One region of the Kitasatospora sp. NPDC094015 genome, then DNA from elsewhere that is predicted to be linked to it. Evidence: riboswitches for the same ligand, from Rfam matches in the RefSeq annotation. Region 1 holds a riboswitch; each other region holds the start of a gene.
The links. Region 1 has a riboswitch for cyclic di-AMP ahead of ABT014_RS07905 (M23 family metallopeptidase). Riboswitches for the same ligand answer to the same signal wherever they lie in the genome.
Positions count from the first base shown of each region.

Region 1 (6,756 bases):
CGTGCGAGGCGGCCAGGCGGAGCATCCCGTCGGAGTCCAGCAGGTAGAGCGCCGAGCCCTCCCCGGTGATCCAGGTCGGCCCCTCGGCGAGCACGGTGGCGAGCAGTTCGGCGGCGCCGGTGCAGCGCAGCAGCAGCCGGACGCAGCGCAGTTCGGTGCGGGTGGCGGGGCGCGACGGGGTGACGTCCATCGGACTACCCGGCCCTTCCGCTCGTCGTACCGCCCTTGCCTGGTGTGAACATCTTATGGACGTCCTGCGGACCCGGCTGGTTGCGCGGACGGCCGCGCGGGCCGGTCGACCGGCTGCACCGGCAGGCGGGGGCGGGCGGGGCGGGCGGCTACTGCCCGTCGGACTCGCCGTACGGCTGCTGCGGGCGGGCCGGGACGGGGCGCAGCGCGCGCAGGCCCCGGGCGACCGCGAACGCGCGGCCGAGGTGGCCGCGGACGGTGTCCTGCGGGTGTCCGGGTCCCGGGCGGCGGGCGCCGCGCTGGGCGGGGACGAGCCCGGTGGCGGTCCGGTCGCTCGGCACGGTCTGGGTCATCTGTCCACGTCCTCCGTGATGCCGGTGCCGCGCCGTCGTCGGACGGGCGCGGACCGGCCGGTTCCCCCCGAGCCGCAGGAGACGTTCGGGTACCAGCCAGTGTCACCCGGGGACTGTGACGGAACGGTCTCGAAACTCACCCGAACCTATACCGGCGACCGGTCGTCCGAGGTCAAGGGCCGGTCAACTCCGGTCAGGCGTAGGCGGAGGAGGGCAGCCGGGGCGGGGAGGGGCCCGGGGCCGGGCAGCACGAGGGCCACCCGGTGGCCCGGGTGGCCCGTGCGGAGGGCGGCCCCGATGGAGCGGGCCCTCGTGGAGTGCGGGTGCGGTGCGGCGGATCAGGCGGGGAGCTGCCCCGGCAGGGCGTTCAGGCCGTCCAGGTCGGGGCTGCCGCCGGAGACCGTGCCGAGCAGGTCGACCGGGACGTCGGGGGCGGTGACGGCGTCGGGCGTCAGGCCGCGGTCGCCCGCGGGGGCCGCGTGGGCGCTCGGAGCGGTCAAGGAGGCCACCACACCGACGGCGAGGGAGGCGACGGCGAGCATGCTGCGCTTCTTCATACCCTGTCCAACGCCGGCCGGGACCGGCAGGACACGGGTGGACGTCAGCTCGGCGCCGGCCAGGTGCGCAGCCCTTCGGTCAGCACCCCGGTCAGCCGCTGCCGGGTGACCGTCAGGTCCTCCGCGAGCCGGAAGCCCCCGCCGGTGGTCAGCGAGGCGAAGCCGTGCGCCACCGCCCGGACGGTCCGGGTCGCGTGCACCGCCTCCGACCCGGTCAGCCCGTAGCCGCGCAGCACCGCCATGATCACCTCGACCAGCCGCCCGCCGGCCGCCGCCAGCTCCGCATCGGCCGGGCTGGGGGACTGCGGCAGCGCCGCGTACCGCTCCGGGTGCTGCAAGGCGTACTCCAGGTACGCCGACAGCAGCGCCGCCACCGCCTCGTCCGTGCTGAGGCCGAGCACCGCGGCGGTGAGCCGGTCGGCCAGCTCCTCGGTGACCCGCAGGGCGATCAGACGCCGCAGTTCGGCCAGACCGCCGGGGACGTGCTTGTAGAGCGAGGGGGTGGCGACCTTGGCGCGGGCTGCCACGGCGGCGAGGGTGAGCGCCTCGCCGCCCTGCTCGTCGAGCAGGGCCACGGCGTGGTCCACGACCGCCGCGGGGGTGAGTCCGACGCGCGGCATCAGGCGACCTCGTCCAGGAAGGGGAGCAGGGCATCGGCGGTGGCCTGCGGGAACTCCGCCATCGGGTAGTGGCCGGCGCCGTCGATCATCACCCTACGGGCCTTCAGCGCGGCGGCCTGCCGGTCGGCGACCAGCTCGGGCTTCGGGAAGTCGGGGTCCTTGGCGCCCATCAGCACCAGCGCCGGGCAGCGGACGGCGGCCGTCCAGCCGACCGGGGCCGAGTCGCCCCCGACGTACCCGCGCACGGCCTCCCGGCGGCCCGGCTCGCGCAGCATCGCGACCAGACCGGCCCGGTACGCGTCGAAGTCGGCGGGGCGGGCGGTCGGGAAGTAGAGCTTCTGCGCCGCGCCCCAGAGCGCGGGGAAGTGCAGCACGGCGCTGCCGAGCGTCCTGACCAGGGCGCGCTGGAAGGCGTTCGGCGGCAGGTTCTCGACGAAGGCGTCGATCAGCACGATCCCGGCCACCCGCTCCGGGCGGTCGCCGGCCACCTTGACCACGGTGGCGCCGGTGTAGGAGTTGCCCACCAGGACGGCGCGCTCGATGCCCAGGTGGTCGAGGAGGGCGAGCACGTCGCCGGCGATCGCGGCCGGGGAGTGGTCGGTGAAGCCGGTGGAGGACTCGCCGAGGCCGCGCAGGTCCATGGTGATCACCCGGTGGCCGGCGGCGGTGAGCAGCGGGCGCAGGTGGCGGTAGGAGGCGCGCTTGTCGAGCATGCCGGGCAGCAGGACGACGGGGTGGCCGGTGGCGGCGGTGGTGGCGCCGTCGGCCGAGTCGTCGAAGGCGATCCGGCCGCCGGCCACGGGGACGTACCGGGTGCTGATGGTGCTGTTCATCGCTGCCTCCTGGGCTCCTCGACGGGTGGCCGGCCGGTCCGGCGAGCCCCTGTAGCCATTAAGCTACGGCTAATAGCCTTAGCCGTCAAGGGGGCGCGCCGGGCCTGGGGTAGCGTGCGAGCGGATCGCAAGTCCCGAGAGCCCGTTCGAGCGGCAGGAGCCGTCGTGCCCTTCATCAACGTCAAGCAGCTGGCCGGCCGCAGCGAGGAGCAGACCGCGGAGATCGTCCGCGCGCTCACCGAGGCCTACGCGGGCGTCACCGGCGTGGACCCGGAGAAGATCTGGGTCGCGGTCGAGGAGATCCCGGCCACGCACTGGTCCATCGCCGGCGAGACCTTCGCCGAGAAGAAGGCGAAGGCCGCCGCCGACGCGCAGTAGGCGTCCGCGCCCCGGCCGGCGGGCGGGGGTCAGGCTCCCTCCACCCGGAACGGGTCGTGCTCGGCGAGCAGCTTGTCCAGCCGGGCCTGGTCCACCCGGCTGGTCAGCTCGTCCGCCTCCTGCCGGTCCCGGATCACCTTGGCCAGCGTGAAGGCCGAGGTGATCTCGTAGAGCAGGCCGACCGCGAGGAATCCCCGCATCCAGGAATTGACCGGGAGGTAGGCGATCCCGATCGCGAGGGCCGAGGTGGCGAGGGCGAAGGAGAGGACGGCCTGCGCGTAGTAGGCGGCCGTGGTTCTGGTCTGCATCTTTGCGCTCATGCCGGAAGGGTCTCCAACTCCCCTGCCGGGCACATGAGTACGGATACTCATCCGGCCGGACACCGTCCGTCACCACCGGGCCCGCCGATCCGCGCGGGCGGTCCCTGGTGTCCCGGTGGGCTGCCAAAGTCTCGGCCGAGGCGCTTGGAATCATGGGGCTCATAGGATTAACTTTCGATAACGCAGCGCGGTACGCAACGCCGTACCCAGACGGCACCGCGCGCCATCGCTCAATCCGCGGGCACGCCTTCACCGGCGGGCCCGGGGAGCCGGGGAACCACGTTCCTTGGGGTGAATCGGCCGGGCCCGAAACCCGGCCGTAGGAGACCTTCCTGCTCCGAACCCGTCAGCTAACCCGGTCGGCGAGAAGGAAGGAAAGGAGCACGCCGCAGTGGCGTCGACGCACCCGCTCCAGGCCCCGGCCGCCGGCACCCAGCTGCTCGACCACCCGGTCGACCAGCACCTCCCGGTGGACCACGGCGGCGAGGCCTCCCGGCACCGGATGCCCCGTCAGGCCCGCAGCGGAGCCCCGCTGCTCGGCGTCACCGCGATGACCGCCGCCCTCGGCGCCACCGGCTTCGCCTCCGCCGCCCAGGCCCACGCCGCCCCGGCCCCGGCCGTCTTCGCTGCCGACGCGGCCGCCGACCGGACGGACGGCTCCGCCACCGCGGCCGACCCGGGCCTGGCCCTCGCCGCCCGGATCCAGCAGCAGGCCGACGGCCAGGGCACCTCCGTCGAGGAGAGCGCCCGGCTCGCCGCCGCCCAGGAGGCCGAGGCCAAGCGCGCCGCCCAGCAGGCCGCGCCGGCTCCCGTCGCGCCGGCCCCCGCCGTCCAGGGCGGCACCGCGCCCACCCTGCCGGTCACCGGCTACACGCTCGGCGCGGCGCACCCCGGGCAGACCGGCTCGCTCTGGTCCCACCTGCACACCGGCCTCGACTTCACCGCCCCGGCCGGCACCCCGGTCGGCGCCGTGGCCGCCGGCACCGTGAGCTCGGCCGGCTGGTCGGGCGCCTACGGGTACCGGGTCATCCAGACGCTGCCGGACGGCACCGAGCTCTGGTACTGCCACCTCGCCGGGATCGCCACGACCGGCGGCGCGGTCGCCCCCGGCACCCTGCTCGGCGCGGTCGGCGCCACCGGCAACGTCACCTCCCCGCACCTGCACCTGGAGGTCCGCCCCGGCGGCGGCGCCCCGGTCGACCCGCTCGGCTGGCTCCGGGCGCACGGTCTCCAGCCCTAGAGTTCAGGACGCCGCCCCGGGGCCGAACGGCTCCGGGCCGTCGTGCCCGTCGAACGCGTCCGGCCCGTCCGGCCCGTCGTACTCCCCCTGCTCGTCCGCGTCCCGCGCGGCCAGGTACGCCTCGATCTCCTCGGTGCCCGGCTCCGGTGCCAGGTCCGGGTACTCCTCGACCAGCAGGGCCGGCAGCCCGGGTACCGTCCAGTGCCCGTACAGCTCCAGCGCCTCGACCACGACCGCCGCCTCGAACCCCTCGAAATCGCCGGCCAGCTCGGTCGGCATCGGGCGGCCGAGCGCCGTCAGTTCGGCCAGGTTCCGGTAGCTGCGCTGCATCAGGCCCTGCTCCAGCAGCAGCCGCGCGCCGTCCGTGGCCATCCCGATCATCAGCAGCCGGGTCGGCCCCCAGCCGCCGTCCCGGTCCTCCGGCTCCAGCCCCGGCACCGCCGCGTACGCCGCCAGCCGGTCCGGTTCCGGCAGCTCGCGGAAGGCGTCCAGCCAGGCCCGCACCGCGTCCAGGTCCGCGGTGTCCACGCCGTCCGCCCGCAGCAGCAGCGCGTACAGCCGGGGCCAGGTCACCAGGTCGGAGCGCCGGAGCAGCCCGCAGAGCACCTCGCCCTGCCACTCGGCCTCCTCCCGCAGCCGCGCGTACCGCTTCGCGTTCAGCCGCCGCGCGCCCCGCTGGTGCTCGATCAGCGCCAGCACCGCCGCCCCGTACCCGGCCGGGTCCCCGGCGGGCTGCACGTACAGGTACAGCCGCTCGTACAGCAGTTGCTCCAGCAGCGCCGAGGTCAGCTCGGGGAAGCCGTCGTGCATCCGGGCGCCGCTCAGCTCCAGCAGGGCCAGCACCGTCCGCAGCGCGTCCTCGGGCACCGGGGCGCCGTCGCCGCCGTCCACGGCCGCGAGCAGGTCGGCGGCCCGGGTGGGCGGGATGAGCGGCAGGTCTTCGTCGTTCACGGGCACGTTCACGGACAAACCGTAGCCGGTGGCCGCCGGCCCGGCCGCCCCGGTGCGAACGCCCGTGCGGGGGTGGGGAGAACCCCACCCCGGATCCGGCAGCGGACCGGATACCCCGCCGAACCGGACTGCGGCAGATTGGAGGACGTGAGCACGGACGACTTCAAGGGGTACGAGATGACTGCCGGCACCACCCCGTACGGCTACCGCGACACGCACCGTCCGGCGTTCTGGAAGGCGCCGTTCAGCGCCACCACCTACCGCGAGGTGGGCTTCGTGCTCACCGGACTCCCGATCGCGCTGGTCGGCTTCGTCCTCGTCGTCACGCTCTTCTCGGTCGGCCTCGCCCTCGCGGTCACCGCCGTCGGCCTGCCGGTGCTGGCCCTGCTGCTGGTCGGCGCGCGCGGGCTGGGCGCCCTGGACCGCGAGCGCACCCGCACCCTGCTGGCCACCGAGGTCACCGCCCCCGCGCCGGTGCGGCCCACCCGCCAGGGCTTCTGGGGCGCGGTCACCGCCCGGCTGGCCGACCCGGCCGGCTGGCGGGCCGCCCTCTACCAGGTGCTGATGTTCCCCTGGGCGGTCGCCAGCTTCGTGATCACCGTGGTGTTCCTGGTGGTCGGCTGGGTGGTCGCGCTCTACCCGCTCTACCACTGGGTCTTCAAGCGCTACCTGGACTGGCCGGGCTACCGGCTCTTCGAGTACACCGGCAGCAAGGGCGACTACCACACGTACTACATCACCTCGCCGCTCCAGATCGCCGGGGTCTCGCTGATCGGCATCGTCCTGGTGCTGCTCACCCCGAAGATCGTCCACGGGCTGGCCGCCGTGCACCGGCTGGCCGTGCGCGGCCTGCTCGGCGCCCGCTGACCCCGCTCGGCGCGGGCTGATCCCGCCGGGCCGGGCCCGGAGCCCTGCCCGGCGCCGTTCGGCGGCCCCCGGCGGGCGGCCAGGCCCGGCCCGTGATCGGCTGGAACGGCCCGCTCGCCCGAGCCAGGAGCCCGCCGCCATGTCCGTACTGGTCACCTCCCGCCCGCTGGACGAGTACTGCGGACTGTTCGGCCTCACCCGCGCCGAACTGGGCGCCGTCCCCGGCCCGGTGCTGGACTGCCCGGGCGGCGCCGCCGGCCTGGTCGCCGAGGCCCGCACGCTCGGCTGCCGGGCGATCGCGGCCGACCCCGGCTACGCCGTACCGCCGCGGGAACTGGCCGCCCGGGCCCGCGCCGGACGGGAGGTGATGGCCGCCGCGATCGCGGCCGACCCGGCGCGCCACCTGCCCCGGCACCTCCGGGCGGAGCGCTACCTGCGCAGCTGGGAC
Region 1 covers NZ_JBEOUL010000004.1:359,174-365,929, forward strand. Annotated here, with positions in the region: gene ABT014_RS07870 (SpoIIE family protein phosphatase) at 1-190, opposite strand, end outside; gene ABT014_RS07875 (hypothetical protein) at 339-542, opposite strand; gene ABT014_RS07880 (hypothetical protein) at 881-1,099, opposite strand; gene ABT014_RS07885 (TetR/AcrR family transcriptional regulator) at 1,144-1,719, opposite strand; gene ABT014_RS07890 (alpha/beta fold hydrolase) at 1,719-2,552, opposite strand; gene ABT014_RS07895 (tautomerase family protein) at 2,718-2,930, shown strand; gene ABT014_RS07900 (YiaA/YiaB family inner membrane protein) at 2,960-3,250, opposite strand; cyclic di-AMP (ydaO/yuaA leader) riboswitch at 3,485-3,629, shown strand; gene ABT014_RS07905 (M23 family metallopeptidase) at 3,642-4,490, shown strand; gene ABT014_RS07910 (hypothetical protein) at 4,494-5,453, opposite strand; gene ABT014_RS07915 (sensor domain-containing protein) at 5,589-6,308, shown strand; gene ABT014_RS07920 (hypothetical protein) at 6,448-6,756, shown strand, end outside.

Region 2 (6,756 bases), on a different contig from region 1:
CGTGCTCCCGGAACGCTCCCAGCAGCACCGACACGGCGGCCACCGCCGGCAACCCCTTGCCGCGGACGTCCGCGATCAACGCCCGCACCCCGAACGGGGTCCGCTGCAGCGCGTACGCGTCACCGCCGATCAGCGCCTCGGTGTGGGCGGCGCGGTAGCGGGCGGCCACCTCCAGCCGGCCGACCCGGGCGGGTGGCGCGGGCAGCACCGCCTGCTGGGCGGCCTCGGCCACCGAGCGGACCGCCTGGAGCCGGCGCCCGTGCCGGGCCACCACCCGGTTGACCCAGATCCCGATCAGGGCGGCGAACGCGGTGTTGGCCAGTTCCAGGTAGCCGGCGGTGGTACCGACCGAACCGTCGAGCACGGTCAGCACCAGGATCCCGATCAGGACGGCCGCGCCGACCGCGACCGTGTCGCGCAGCGACAGCAGCGCGCCCGCGAGCACGGAGGCCGCAGCCACCATCGGGTCGCCCCAGTAGTCGGCGGGGGAGAGGGCGTCCCAGACCAGGCCCGCGACCAGCAGCGCCCACGGGGCCGCCCGCACGTAGCGGGGCCACTGCGTGGAAGTCGACGCCATGGGCGATCACGATCCCGTCCGGTGGGCCATCTGCCCCGACTCTAGCCGTCGGGGGCCCGGACCACCCGGCGGCAACACACCCGGCCCGGGACGGCCCCCGGCCGGGTGCGGGCCCGGTCCGGACACGGCGAACGGCCCGGGGACGGGAGGTCTCCGGGCCGTCGCGCACGTCTTCGGGGGTGGGGGCGTCGGGTCCGGCTCCTCAGCCCTCCTCGACGACCGGCCTGCGGTGGTTCAGGCGCTGCTGGTCGGCCGCGTCGCCGGTCCGCGCCTCGGTGCGCCGGGTGCGGTCGAGGTAGTCACGGACGATCAGCTCGACCGCGTCCTGCGGATTCCTCGTGCCGGACTGGAGCATCACCTCGATCGCGAGATCGGCGTCGAGGGTGATGGTGACCTTGGCCATGGCGGGTGCTCCTCGGAGTCGACCCGCCTCAGCCTAGGCCGCTGCCCCCGGAACCGGAAAGGTCTCCGAGGGCCGCGGCCCGGTGGATCCTGGATCAGATCCGGCCCGCGAAGTCCGGGGCCCAGTCGGCGATGGTCTCGGTCCGCACGCCGGCGCTCGGGTTGGCGGCCTCGACGTACTTGCCGTCACCGACGTAGAGCGCGACGTGGTAGACACCGGAGTTGCTGCCGTTGTTGGACCAGAACAGCAGGTCGCCCGGGAGCAGGTTGTCCAGCGAGACGCGGGTGGCGGTGTCCGCCTGGTCCGCGGCGACGCGGGGCAGCGAGATGCCGGCCTGGCGGTAGGCCGCCTGGACCAGGCCCGAGCAGTCCCAGCCGCCGTCGCTGCTGCCGCCGTAGACGTAGGCCTGGCCGACCTTGGACAGCGCGAAGTTGACCGCGGCGGCCTTGGAGCCGGTGGCCTGGGTGGCGGCGGCGGGCTTGGCCGCGGTGGTGGTCGCGGCGGCGGGGGCGCTGGTGGCCGGCTTGGCGGCGGCCGGCGCGGCGGCCTGGGTGTCGCCGCCCAGCGAGAGGTGCTGGCCCGGGTAGATGTGGTCGGCGCCCTCGGTCAGGACCGACTTGTTCAGCTCGTAGAGCTTCTCCCAGCCGCCCTGGACGTGGTTCTTCTCGGCGATCTGCGACAGCCAGTCGCCGGCGACCACGGTGTAGTCGTGGGCGCCCTGGTGGCCGTCCCAGCGGCGGTCGCCGGTCCACTGCTTGCCGGTCGACTGCTGCTGGGTGCTCTGCGGCGCGGCGCTCTGCGCGGCGGGCTTCGGAGCGGCGGCCGGCTTGGGGGCGGCGGCGGGCTTCGGTGCGGTCTGGGTGGTGGTGGCCGCGGCGCCGGTGCTCAGCTGCGGGGCCTCGCCGCCCTTGGTCAGACCGGCCTGGACGGAGCACACCGGCCAGGCGCCGGGGCCCTGGGAGGCGAGCACCTTCTCGGCGACGGCGATCTGCTGGTCCTTGGTGGCCTGGTTGGCCTGCGGGGCGTACGCGGTGCCACCGAAGGCGGCCCAGGTGCTGGAGGTGAACTGCAGGCCGCCGTAGAAGCCGTTGCCGGTGTTGATCGACCAGTTGCCGGAGGACTCGCACTGGGCGACCTTGTCCCAGGTGGCGACCGAGGCGGCGGACGCGGAGCCGGCGGTGAGGCACGGGATGGTGAGACCGATGCCGACGACACCGGTGGTGGCGATGATGCGGCGGGCGCGCTTGGAGGCGCTGATGGGCAGCATGAAGATGCGATCCTCTCCCACGCCTACGAGGTGAGCTGTCGGATTCGGGCTGGAGTTGCCCGGCCGTACGTGAATACGGCTTCACCCCAAGCCCCGGACCGGTACTGGCGTACCGCTCCTGGGCGACCTACCTGGTTCCCCCGCTCCTGCCGTGGTGCGTTGCGAGCGCTGCCAGCCCACCCGGCGGCAGGACTCGGCGTCCCGGGTGGCTGGGTCCGTGTGACCACGAACGTGGGAGGACATTAGGCAGAGACAAGTTGAAACCGCAAATATGTGTGAGCGCCATCACACCGCCTTGATCGGGTATTAAAGATCGATAAACCCAGTTCGCCCCGTTCATATTCAATCGCTTTCGCTCAAAAGCCTTTGTCGGAGGGGGACTTGCCTATGCTTCAGTCGGCAGAGCCGGCCCGCGGCCTGGGGGAGGGGTAACCGATCATGGAGTTCGAGGAGAGACCGCCGGAGTCCGACGGCGGCGCCGAGCCGCCATCGCCGCCGCGCCGGCCCCGCTCGCACCGGGCCGAACCGGACCATAAGGGACGTATCGCCCGGCGCAGGCTGCTGATCTGGGGGGCCGTCGGAATCGTCGCGGCGGTGACCGGCGAGGAGTACCTCCGGCAGGCGCCGGTCGGCTCCCGGCGTCCCGGTCCGGTCCGCACCGAGGCCGGGGCGACTCCCGGCACCCACCAGCACGGCTCGCCGTCCCCGTCGGCCAGCGCCGCACCCGTGCCCCCGCAGCCCGCCCCCACCGTGCCCGAGGGCGGCCGGCACTGGTCCGACCCGGCGGGCTGGGGCGGCGCGGTGCCCGGGCCGAGGTCGGCGGTGCGGATCACCGACCAGGTGCTGCTGGACGGCGACGCCGCGGTGGGCTCGCTGCTGATCGAGCCGACGGGCTCGCTGGTCTTCGCCAAGGACCGCAGCCTCACCCTGAGCTCGGCCGGCAACGTCGAGGTCCGCGGCAGCCTCAGCCTGGCGCCCACCGGCACGGTGGTGCACACCCTGAAGTTCCCGGGCGTGGACGAGGGCCGGTTCGAGGGCGGCGGGATGACCGTGGTCCCCACCGATACCGGGCTGTGGGTGACCGGCGCCGGCTACCTGCGGCTGGACGGCGCGCCCCGGACGGCCTGGGTGCGGGCCGCCGGCGCGCTCAAGGCGGGCGACACCAGCATCACCCTGGCCGCCGCCCCGAGCGGCTGGCAGCCCGGCGACGAACTCGCCGTCACCCCGACCGCGCCCCCCGACAGCGAGGACTTCTCCACCCGGTACGACCTGCGCACGGTGCGTCAGGTCAACGGCAGCACGGTCGTCCTTGACGGCCCGTTGACCTACGCCCACCCGCGGGTCGCGGTCGGAGCCGGCGTCACCGTCGGCGCCGAGGTGCTCAACCTGACCCGCAACGTCCGGGTGGAGGGCACCGAGCACGGCCGCGCCCACATCCACCTCACCAGCTCCCGCCACGCCGACGTGCGGCACGCGGCGCTGCGCTGGCTCGGCCCGCGCACCAACGGCAAGGAGCAGTGGAACGGAAAGCCCGTCACCGAGCCGGTGCTCGGCCGCTACGGGCTCCACTTCCACATGCTCGCCGACGCCAGCCGGGGCACCGTCGTGGAGGGCGTGGTGGTGCGCGACGCGGGCAACCACGCCTTCGTCCCGCACATGAGCCACGGCGTCACCTTCCGCAGCTGCATCAGCCACAACACCTGGGAGGACGCCTACTGGTGGGACGGCCCGCAGGACACCCGCACCCCGCAGGGGCCGTCCGACGACATCCTCTACGACTCCTGCGTCGCCTCCCGGACGGTCTTCGAACCCAACCCGCGCGGCTACCGGCTGACCGGCTTCAGCCTCGGCGCCGGCAGCGGGAGCAAGGCCACCGGCTGCGTGGCGGTCGGCGTCCAGGGCGCCACCGGCGCCTCCGGGTACGAGTGGCCGGAGACCAGCGAGGGCGTCTGGACCTTCGAGCGGTGCCTGGCCCACAACAACCTCGAGAACGGCATCTTCGTCTGGCTCAACGCCCAGCACCACCACACCGTGGGCCAGTTCGTCGCGTACCACAACGGCGGCTGGGGCATCGAGCACGGCGCCTACCTGAACGACTTCGACTACACCGCGAGCGTGCTGTACGGCAACGCCGCCGGCGGGATCGCGGTCCACGCGCTCGGCCGGGACCAGGGGACGGTCTTCGACGGCCTGTTGATCGACGCCGCCGGGCAGTCCGACTACGCGGTGGAGACGGCCAAGCACCAGCTGGCCGGGCAGCCGGTGACCATCAGCCGCAGCCGGCTGACCGGCTACCGCAAGGCCGGCATCGCCTTCCGCGCCACCAGCGACGGGCACCCCGACTCCGTCCAGGTGCTGGACTGCTCGTTCAGCGGGAACGAGGTCTGGCTGGACCCGCAGTCGCCCCCGCCCGAGCGGATCGTGCTGCGCAAGGCCGGCGAGAGCCAGGCCGTCGAGCTGACCAAGCCGGACAAGGGCGGCGGCAGTTCGGCGCCGCAGTGGAACGCCTCGATCGCCCCGGCGAGCGTTCCGGACGGTCCGCGCCAGCCGGTCACCCCGGCGGTGAAGCTGAGCGACGTCGCGGCGCCCACCACCCGGGTCGGCTGACCGGCGTCCGCACCGCAACGACCCGGCCCCGGCCACCCTCGATCGGGTGGCCGGGGCCGGGTCGTCGCGTGCAGGGTCGGGCTCAGCCGGCGGGCTGTTCCTCGACGGGCTCCCCGGCCGGCTCCTCGACCTGCGCCGGCGGCGGCAGCTCGGCGAGGTAGATGCCGGCGATCAGCTGGCCCACCGTCGGGTACGCGCCCAGCGGGGCGGCGCTCGGGCAGCCGGTCTCCTCGGCGGCGGTCGCCAGCAGCTCGGGGTCGGCCTCCGGGCCGATCACCAGTGGGGCGAGCGCGGGACGCTGCGAACCGGTGGCCCGCAGGTGGTCGACGGCCGCGGCCACCGAACCCGGGACGTCCAGCGCGGCGGCCACCACCGGGACGGCCAGGCGGGCGGCCAGCAGCACACCGGTGATCCCGGCGGCCGTCGCGGCCTCCTCGCCGCCGACCACGGTCAGCACGATGCCGTCCGCGGCGGTGGTGATGGCGAACAGCCGGGCCCGGTCGGCGCGGGCCAGACCGGCCTCGGAGAGCCGCACGTGCACGGCCTCGGCCAGCAGCGGGTGCGGGCCCAGCGCGTCGGTGACGGCCGAACCGGCCGCGGCGGCGACCTGGTGCAGCTCGGCCAGCCGGTCGTGCGGACCGGTCAGCAGCGGCACCACGACCGGCGGCGGGAAGCCCGCGGAGGTGGCGCCGACGAGCAGGTCGGCCACCGACACGGCGTCCTCGGTGCCCTCGGTGACGCTCAGGTAGGCGGCGGCGGCCTCGATGCCGGGCTGCTCGCCGCGCACGATCGAGAGCAGCTCGTCCACCACGGGACGGGACTCCGGGCCGGCCGCGGCGGGCACCGCGAGCACCAGGGCCGGGGAGCCGACCGGGATCTCCGGGCGCTCAGGACGACGGTGGCGCCCCCGCGCACGGGAGCCTGGCGTACGGACGGGCAGTGGAGTGCCCGGGATCGCTGCGGTGCTCATGGCGGAGATCGTAGGACATTCCGCCGCGGCGCCTGCAGTCGGATCCCAGGACAGGGTGAAACCGTGCTGGACAAGAGGCGCATTTCCGGCCAAATCATCCTCCATTCCCTGTCGGGACATTGACACTTCGGTGGATCGACCGTGACGCGGCTCACACCCTGGGGAGGTGACTGCCCGTAAGCTGCACGGCTCCGGCCGAAGATCGACACGGCGCTTGCCGGGATGCACGGACCGTCATCGAAACAGCCTGGGTTCGCCGCCTTTGTCCGGTTCCGTACCGTCAACAGCCTTGCTGGAACCATTCTGTAGCCCCACTCGTGTCGTGCATCAGCACGGTCGGCATCCCGTGCTGATGCACGTGCAGCCGGGCTATCATCACGTCAGGTGAGGACATCGCCGGTCAATCGGGGAGATTTCAATGGGTGACGTTTTCAACGGCATGGCGGCTGCGGACCTCGACGGTGTGGTCTGGCAGAAGAGCCGGCACAGCAACTCCCAGGGCAACTGCGTGGAGTTCGCGGCCCTCCCCGGCGGAGAGGTCGCGATGCGGAACTCGCGCTTCCCGGACGGCCCGGCGCTGGTCTACACCCGGGCCGAGATCACCGCGATGCTGCTCGGGGTCAAGGACGGGGAGTTCGACCACCTCGCCGCGGGGGCGAACTGACCTTCTGTCGAACCAGGTACGTACAGGGCCGTCGTGGGCGCAGTCGCCACGGCGGCCTCGATGCTTCCGGGGCCGGCACCGGGCCGGTGGGCGGTCGCGCTGCGGTGCTCGTGCGCGAGCGGGTAAGAAGGGGAGAGCGGCGCGCGGCCCGGCCCGGGCCGGCGGGCAGCCGCCGGAGCGTACGGCACCCGGGCGGCGTCCGCGCGGCCGGTGCTAGGCGGAGCGGCGGTGGCGGCCCGCGGTCGGCGCCTCGGGGGCGGCCTCGAAC
Region 2 covers NZ_JBEOUL010000056.1:10,807-17,562, reverse strand. Annotated here, with positions in the region: gene ABT014_RS33410 (PP2C family protein-serine/threonine phosphatase) at 1-577, opposite strand, end outside; gene ABT014_RS33405 (hypothetical protein) at 780-980, opposite strand; gene ABT014_RS33400 (transglycosylase family protein) at 1,075-2,247, opposite strand; cyclic di-AMP (ydaO/yuaA leader) riboswitch at 2,253-2,414, opposite strand; gene ABT014_RS33395 (hypothetical protein) at 2,842-4,854, shown strand; gene ABT014_RS33390 (sirohydrochlorin chelatase) at 4,937-5,824, opposite strand; gene ABT014_RS33385 (DUF397 domain-containing protein) at 6,243-6,488, shown strand; gene ABT014_RS33380 (ATP-binding protein) at 6,702-6,756, opposite strand, start outside.
Region 2: another riboswitch for cyclic di-AMP. It lies ahead of ABT014_RS33400 (transglycosylase family protein); the one in region 1 lies ahead of ABT014_RS07905 (M23 family metallopeptidase).

Region 3 (6,756 bases), on a different contig from region 1:
GCGGTCGGCCTGCCGGTTTGCCGCCCTGCGGCCCAGCCCGGTGCCGATGCCCGGGCACCCGTCGACGCACCGTCAGAAGGGCTCCGCTAAGGTCGCGGACGGCGGAAATTCGTCCCACATCGCGGGATCTTGCTCCTGGGCTTCCGACAAGTCCTTTACGGAGTCCGCACGAGCGACCACACTGAGTCCGGGTGGGCTGGTCGAGACTCGGGGGATGGGGGGCGAATCGTGCGCCACGCGGCTGTCGTCTGGCGACCTCGGACGCCCCTGTGGCGCTCCGGTCGCGGCGGGACGGCCTGTCCGCCAGGGACCGTCCGGTTCCGTCTCGAACCCGCCATGAAATGAGGAAGTGAGTCCGGGTGGCCTTCTCCGTGTCCGCGCTGGTGCTGTTCGGCATCATCGTCGTCATCTTCATCCGTAACAAGCAGCTGAAGACGAGCCACGCGATCATCGCGGCGCTGTTCGGCTTCATGGTGAGCCAGTCCACGGCGGCCAAGCCGATCCAGGACTTCCTCACCCAGCTGGCCTCGACGATCTCCTCCGTCGCGGGCTGAACCCTCCCGGGTCCGCTGTCGAGCCGGTCGGCGCCTGTGCCGTCCGGCCCTTCCCCCTGCCCGCGCCCCGGTCCAGGGCCGTCCCGCGCGGGACGGTCGCGGCGTGCTCCGGTGCGGACGGTGCGGACCGCCGAACCGACGGGGACGCCGGTGGCGCCGCGGACCTCAGCGGCGCTGCGGCCGTACCCGCCGCAGCCGGGCGAGCAGCCCCGCCCGCCGGGTGACGGCGGTCGGTCCGGGCACCTCGACGGGCTCCGGCCGAGCGGCCGGCTGCTCCGCCACCTCCGCGACCAGCAGGATGAACAGCCTTGCCCAGCACAGCCGTTCGCCGCGGGGCCAGTCCAGCGCGCGGAGCGCGGCCGAGGCGCGGTCGCAGACCACCCCGTTCACCCGGACCTCCGCGACGTCCTCGCCGACCCGGCCGCCGAGGAACAGCTTGACCCCGTTCACCTGCGGTCCGGTCAGCTCCGTTCGCAGGCTCTCGGCCAGCGCCGTCAGCGGCTGGTTCGCCGCCAGCCAGTGGGCCAACTCGCGGGAGCCGAAGCCGAACACGGCGGCCGGCCCCTGCAGCGCGTGCCAGCCCGGCAGCTCCGCCGACCGGTAGTGGTCGGCGTACTCGCCCCGGCGCTCCAGCAGTTCGACCACGGCGCCGGCGGTGGTGGTCGCCCACATCCGGACGGCGTTGGCGAGCTGCTCCTCCTCGGTCCGCCCGAGCCCGGCCGCGCAGTCCCACACCACCGGCCCGTCGGCGCGGCCGAGTTGGAGCACGTAGCCGAGGTCGACATGACCGGCGCCGCCGTCGCCCGGGTGCTCGCGGACCGCGACGGCCGTACTGCCGGGGCCCCGCAGCAGCTCGCCGTCGACGGTGAACCCCTGCCCGAAGCGCGCCATTTCGCGGATCACGCTGCGCTGTATGACGTCCAGTCGGTGCTGCGGGCCCACAGGCCGGCTCCTAGCTCGAAGCGTGGGGGAAATCGAACACCGATGAGGCTATCGGCCGCCGCCTCCCGGCGGGAAACCCGAACCGGGCCGGCGGGCGCCGGGACCGGCTCCGAACGGCGCCTGCGGAGCGGTGGACGGCGGCCGACCGGGCCCGGAGGGGGTGACCGGAGTCACGCGAACCGCGGGTTTTCGTCGCTCTCGGTCGTACCGCACGTGCGGAAAGCGAAATTCGCCACGCTGTGCATCGGGAAATGTGCGACGGGTGAGCAATTCGGCTGCGGTGGGCCTTGCGGCCACAGCAGAGCGTGACTTTCGTCCTTGTTGATCTTATGTCCGCTTTCGTTCCTTACGTGCCGTCACTTGCTCCGTATGCGCCTCATAGGTTTTGCTTCGTGACCTGCCCGGCAAACGCCGGGCGGGGCCACCGGGTGGAACGCCGAGTCCTGCCGCTGCCCGGGGCCGACGCACACCATCCGTGCACGGCAGGAGCGGGGGACCCAAGGTAAGTGCCGTTTCCGGAATTCCGGTGCGGCTTGGGGTGAAGCCGTGTCTTTTTCACGGCCGGGCGATCTCCCGTCCGAACCCGACAGCTCACCTCGTAGGCGTCGGAGAGGAACCGCTCAATGTCCGGTAAGGGCAAGCACCGTCGTCCCCGTCTGTCCAGCCTGACCCGAATTGCCGTCGCCACCGGTGTCGTCACCGCTGCCGTCGCTCTTCCGGTCACCGCCGCCTCGGCCCACACCTCCGCCGACGCCCAGGGCACCGTCTCCGCCGCTGCCGAGCAGGCCGCCCCGGCCGCGCCGGCCGCTGCCGAGGCCCCCGCCGACCACAGCTACCAGGTCGTCCACGGCGACACCCTGTCCAAGATCGCCGCTGCCCAGCACGTCGACGGCGGCTGGCAGAAGCTGTACCAGGACAACCGCCAGGTCGTCGGCGGCAACCCGAACCTGATCTTCCCGGGCCAGAAGCTGACCGTCGGTGGCCAGCAGGCCGCCGCCCCGGCCGCCGCCCCGAAGAGCGAGGCCCCGGCCTCCCGCTCCGAGCACCGCGCCCCGGTCACCCCGGCCCCCAAGGCCGAGACCCCGAAGCCGGCCGCCCCCAAGCCGGCTGCCCCGAAGACCGAGGCGCCCGCCGCCTCCGCCCCGGCCGTGGCCCCCGCCACCTCGGGTTACGTCGCGCCGGTCAACGGCCCGCTCGGCACCCCGTACCACCAGGCCGGCTCCAACTGGTCCTCCGGCTACCACACCGGTGTCGACTTCGTGGTGGGCACCGGCACCTCGGTGAAGTCCATCGCGGCCGGCACCGTGGTCTCCGCCGGCAACGGTGGCGCCTACGGCAACGAGGTCGTCATCAAGCACGCCGACGGCAAGTACTCGGAGTACGCCCACCTGTCCTCGATCGGTGTGACGGTCGGCCAGACCGTCACCGCCGGCCAGCAGATCGGCCTCTCCGGCGCCACCGGCAACGTCACGGGCCCGCACCTGCACTTCGAGGTCCGCACCGGCCCGGCGTACGGCTCGGACATCGACCCGGTGGCCTACCTGGCCGCCCACGGCGTCAAGGTCTGATCCCCGGATCGAACCCCACCCGCCACACCCGCCGCAGGCCCGGCCCAGGACCCCAAGTCCCGGGCCGGGCCTCCGGCACACCCGCCGCCGCGTCGCGCACGGCCTTGCCGGGGCGGAGCACAATGCCGTCGCGCGCCGGCGTCCCGGTCCGGCATGATCGCCGGGTGATGCCACCCAGGTCCCAGTTCCTCTCTCCGGCCGGCGAGTTGACCGATCCACCGACGGTCAGGACCGGAGCCCCCGGCGGATGACCAGCTTCCTGACCCACCGGGCACGCGTGCACGACGCCCGGCTCCCCGTCCACCGCCGGCACAGCGCGCTGCGCACCTGCCTCACCCTCTTCGCGCCGTACGGCCTGCGGGCGACCTACCACCACCTCACGCTCACCGCCCGGATCCCCCGGCGGCTGGCGGCGGACCCGGCCGCGCTGGTCCGGGCGGTGGAGGAACTGCACGAGGCGCGGGAGCTGTTGCGTACCCGGGCGGCGGAGTTCGAGGCGCAGCGCCGTGCGCAGAAGCGGGCCGGGCGCCGGGCCGTACCGGAGCCCCGGCCGTGGTGGCTGCGGGGCTGGTGGTGGGCGGGCGGCCCGACCGGCGCCTGGTACGACGATCCGTGCCGTCATCCGTCGCTGCGGCTGCCCGACTACGTCCGGCGGCAGAACGCCCTCCTGGGCGGCGCCGACCTACCGGGCTGCCCGGCCTGCGGGAGCGAGGAGCCGCAGGTGGTGCTGCCGACCGGTCACGGCTCGGTCGAGTTGTGCGCCGGATGCGGATGGGCACCGGCGCCGTGTCCGTGCGGGCGCGGGCACGGGTTCGTACCGGCCACCCCGTGGGGCTGGAAGGAGATCTGGCGTCGCGAGCACCTCGGCGACGACGGCCGCCCGATCGGGCACGGGACGGGCCCGGAGACCTGACCGGCCCTCACACGACTTCGGCCCCGGGTCGGCGAGTTGATCGCCGGCCCGGGGCCGAGGTGGTGGAGCGGGTGACGAGAATCGAACTCGCGTGACCAGTTTGGAAGACTGGGGCTCTACCATTGAGCTACACCCGCATGCGCGCAGTTGACGGTACGTCCGACTGTACGCGACCCCTCGGCCGGGTGCGGCCGGGAGGACGGGGCTAGCGTACCTGGTCGGGGCGGTGGAGTGCACGTCGCTTTCGCTCCGGCGGGGGGTTCATAATGCGCCGGGCCGGGGGAGGCCGCCGTGTACTCTTCCTCTCGGCACTACGGGGTGTGGCGCAGTTTGGTAGCGCGTCCGCTTTGGGAGCGGAAGGCCGTCGGTTCGAATCCGGTCACCCCGACATCGTGTGCGACAGGGTCTCGTCCGGCGGACGGGGCCCTGTTTCGTCGTCCGGCCCGGCAGTCGCGCCCGCCCGTCCCCGGTGACCGGGCCTGCCCGGCCCCGGCGGCTACGGCCGCCCGCCCAGGGGTGCGCGGACCGGTCGGTCCGGGCCTCCGGCGGGGCCCCGCGGCAGCGCCCTGGCGTCGGGCTTTCGCCGTACCGGTAGGATGGGCAGCTGGCGGTAGTACCTGTGGCATGCTCGCAGGTCAGCCGCCCGAGGGCGAGGAGTCACGCTCACCGTCCACCCCCGTACGGGAGATGCAGCTCCAACCGCCCATCGCCCGTCTCGCCAGCCAGCTCGGCCGTCCCGGCCGTCCCGGTCCCGGCGGAGACAACCAGACCGCAAGCCCCTAGGAGACCTAACCGTGAAGAGCGCCGTCGAGACTCTGAACCCGACCCGGGTTCGACTCACCGTCGAGGTGCCCTTCGAGGAGCTCAAGCCCAGCCTCGACGCGGCGTACAAGAAGATCAACCAGCAGGTCACCGTCCCGGGCTTCCGTAAGGGCAAGATCCCGAACAAGGTGATCGACCAGCGCTTCGGCCGTGCCGCGGTGCTCGAAGAGGCCGTGAACGACGCGCTGCCGCGCTTCTACACGCAGGCCGTCGACGAGGGCAAGATCGACGTCCTGGGCCAGCCCGACATCACCGACATCGAGGGTGTCGAGAAGCTCGCCGACGGTGGTGACCTCAAGTTCACCGCCGAGGTCGACGTCCGCCCGGAGATCGCTCTCCCGGACTTCACCTCGATCAGCGTGGTCGTCGACCCGGTCGTCGTCTCCGACGAGGACATCGAGAAGTCGCTGGAGCAGCTGCGCGAGCGCTTCTCCTCGGTCAAGGACGTCGAGCGCGCCGCGGGCGCCGAGGACGTCGTGGTCGTGGACCTCGAGGCCAAGGTCGACGGCGAGGTGCCGGAGGACGGCACCGCGACCGGCGTGAGCTACGAGATCGGCTCCGGCCGCCTGCTGGACGGCATCGACGAGGCCGTCATCGGCCTGTCCGCCGGTGAGACCAAGACCTTCACCACCACCCTCAAGGGCGGCACCCAGGCCGGCAAGGACTCGGAGGTCACCGTCACCGTGACCGCCGTCCAGGAGAAGGAGCTCCCCGAGCTGGACGACGAGTTCGCCCAGCTGGCGAGCGAGTTCGACACCCTGGAGGAGCTGCGTGGCGACTCCCGCAAGCGCCTGGAGCGCATGAAGGAGTTCGACCAGGCCACCCAGGCGCAGGAGAAGGTCCTGGACGAGCTGCTCGGGCTGGTCGAGATGGACTACCCGGAGAAGCTCCTCAAGGACGAGATCGAGACCCGTCGCCACAACCTGGAGCACCACCAGCTGGAGCCCATGGGCCTGAACCTGGAGGCGTACCTCGCCACCCAGGACAAGTCCCTCGAGGACTTCCTGGCGGAGACCGAGGAGCAGGCCAAGAAGGGCATCAAGACCCAGTTCGTGCTGGACGAGATCGTGGCGAAGGAGGAGCTCGGGGTCAACCAGGAGGAGCTCACCGAGCACCTGATCCGCCGCGCCGCCGGTTCGGGCCTCACCCCGGACCAGTTCGCCCAGCAGGTCGTCCAGGGCAACCAGGTCCCGCTGCTGGTCGGCGAGGTCGCCCGCGGCAAGGCGCTGGCCCTCGTGGTCGAGGCCGCCGCGGTGAAGGACACCAACGGCGAGGTCGTCTCCTTCGAGGACGACGAGGAGGCCGAGGAGTCGGCGGAGCAGGCCGAGGCCGCTGCCGAGACCGAGGCGGGCGAGTCCACCGAGGCCTGAGCCCCGAACGACACCCCGGCGTGACGCCTGCTCGACAGGCGGTAGCGGGCCCGGACACCGCACGGTGTCCGGGCCCGCTCGTTTTGCGGCCGCCCGGGTGCCCGGCCGGCCGGGTCTCCGCGTGCGCCGCCCGCTCACCGCCCGGCCCCCGGGCGTCCGCAGCCGTTCGTCCTCCGTTGGCACCACCGGACCTGCGCTCACAGCGAACAGTTCTGCGTGGGGGATTCTGCGGCCCCGCCCTCGCGTTAGGGTCCATAGACAGCGACACACAAGCAGATCGACTGAGCAGGTGGCTAAGTGACGTTCCCGCAGATGCAGATGCCTGGCCTGATGGCGCCGCACGCCGCCGCTGGTGACGTGCTCGGCGGCCTGGGCGACCAGGTCTACAACCGGCTGCTCAACGAGCGGATCATCTTCCTCGGCCAGCAGGTCGACGACGACATCGCCAACAAGATCACGGCCCAGCTCCTGCTGCTGGCGGCCGACCCGGACAAGGACATCTACCTCTACATCAACTCCCCGGGCGGCTCGATCACGGCCGGCATGGCGATCTACGACACCATGCAGTACATCAAGAACGACGTGGT
Region 3 covers NZ_JBEOUL010000019.1:48,141-54,896, forward strand. Annotated here, with positions in the region: gene ABT014_RS22135 (hypothetical protein) at 360-554, shown strand; gene ABT014_RS22140 (DUF6348 family protein) at 720-1,457, opposite strand; cyclic di-AMP (ydaO/yuaA leader) riboswitch at 1,954-2,116, shown strand; gene ABT014_RS22145 (M23 family metallopeptidase) at 2,120-3,064, shown strand; gene ABT014_RS22150 (hypothetical protein) at 3,312-3,977, shown strand; tRNA gene ABT014_RS22155 (tRNA-Gly) at 4,041-4,114, opposite strand; tRNA gene ABT014_RS22160 (tRNA-Pro) at 4,292-4,365, shown strand; gene tig (trigger factor) at 4,772-6,169, shown strand; gene ABT014_RS22170 (ATP-dependent Clp protease proteolytic subunit) at 6,488-6,756, shown strand, end outside.
Region 3: another riboswitch for cyclic di-AMP. It lies ahead of ABT014_RS22145 (M23 family metallopeptidase); the one in region 1 lies ahead of ABT014_RS07905 (M23 family metallopeptidase).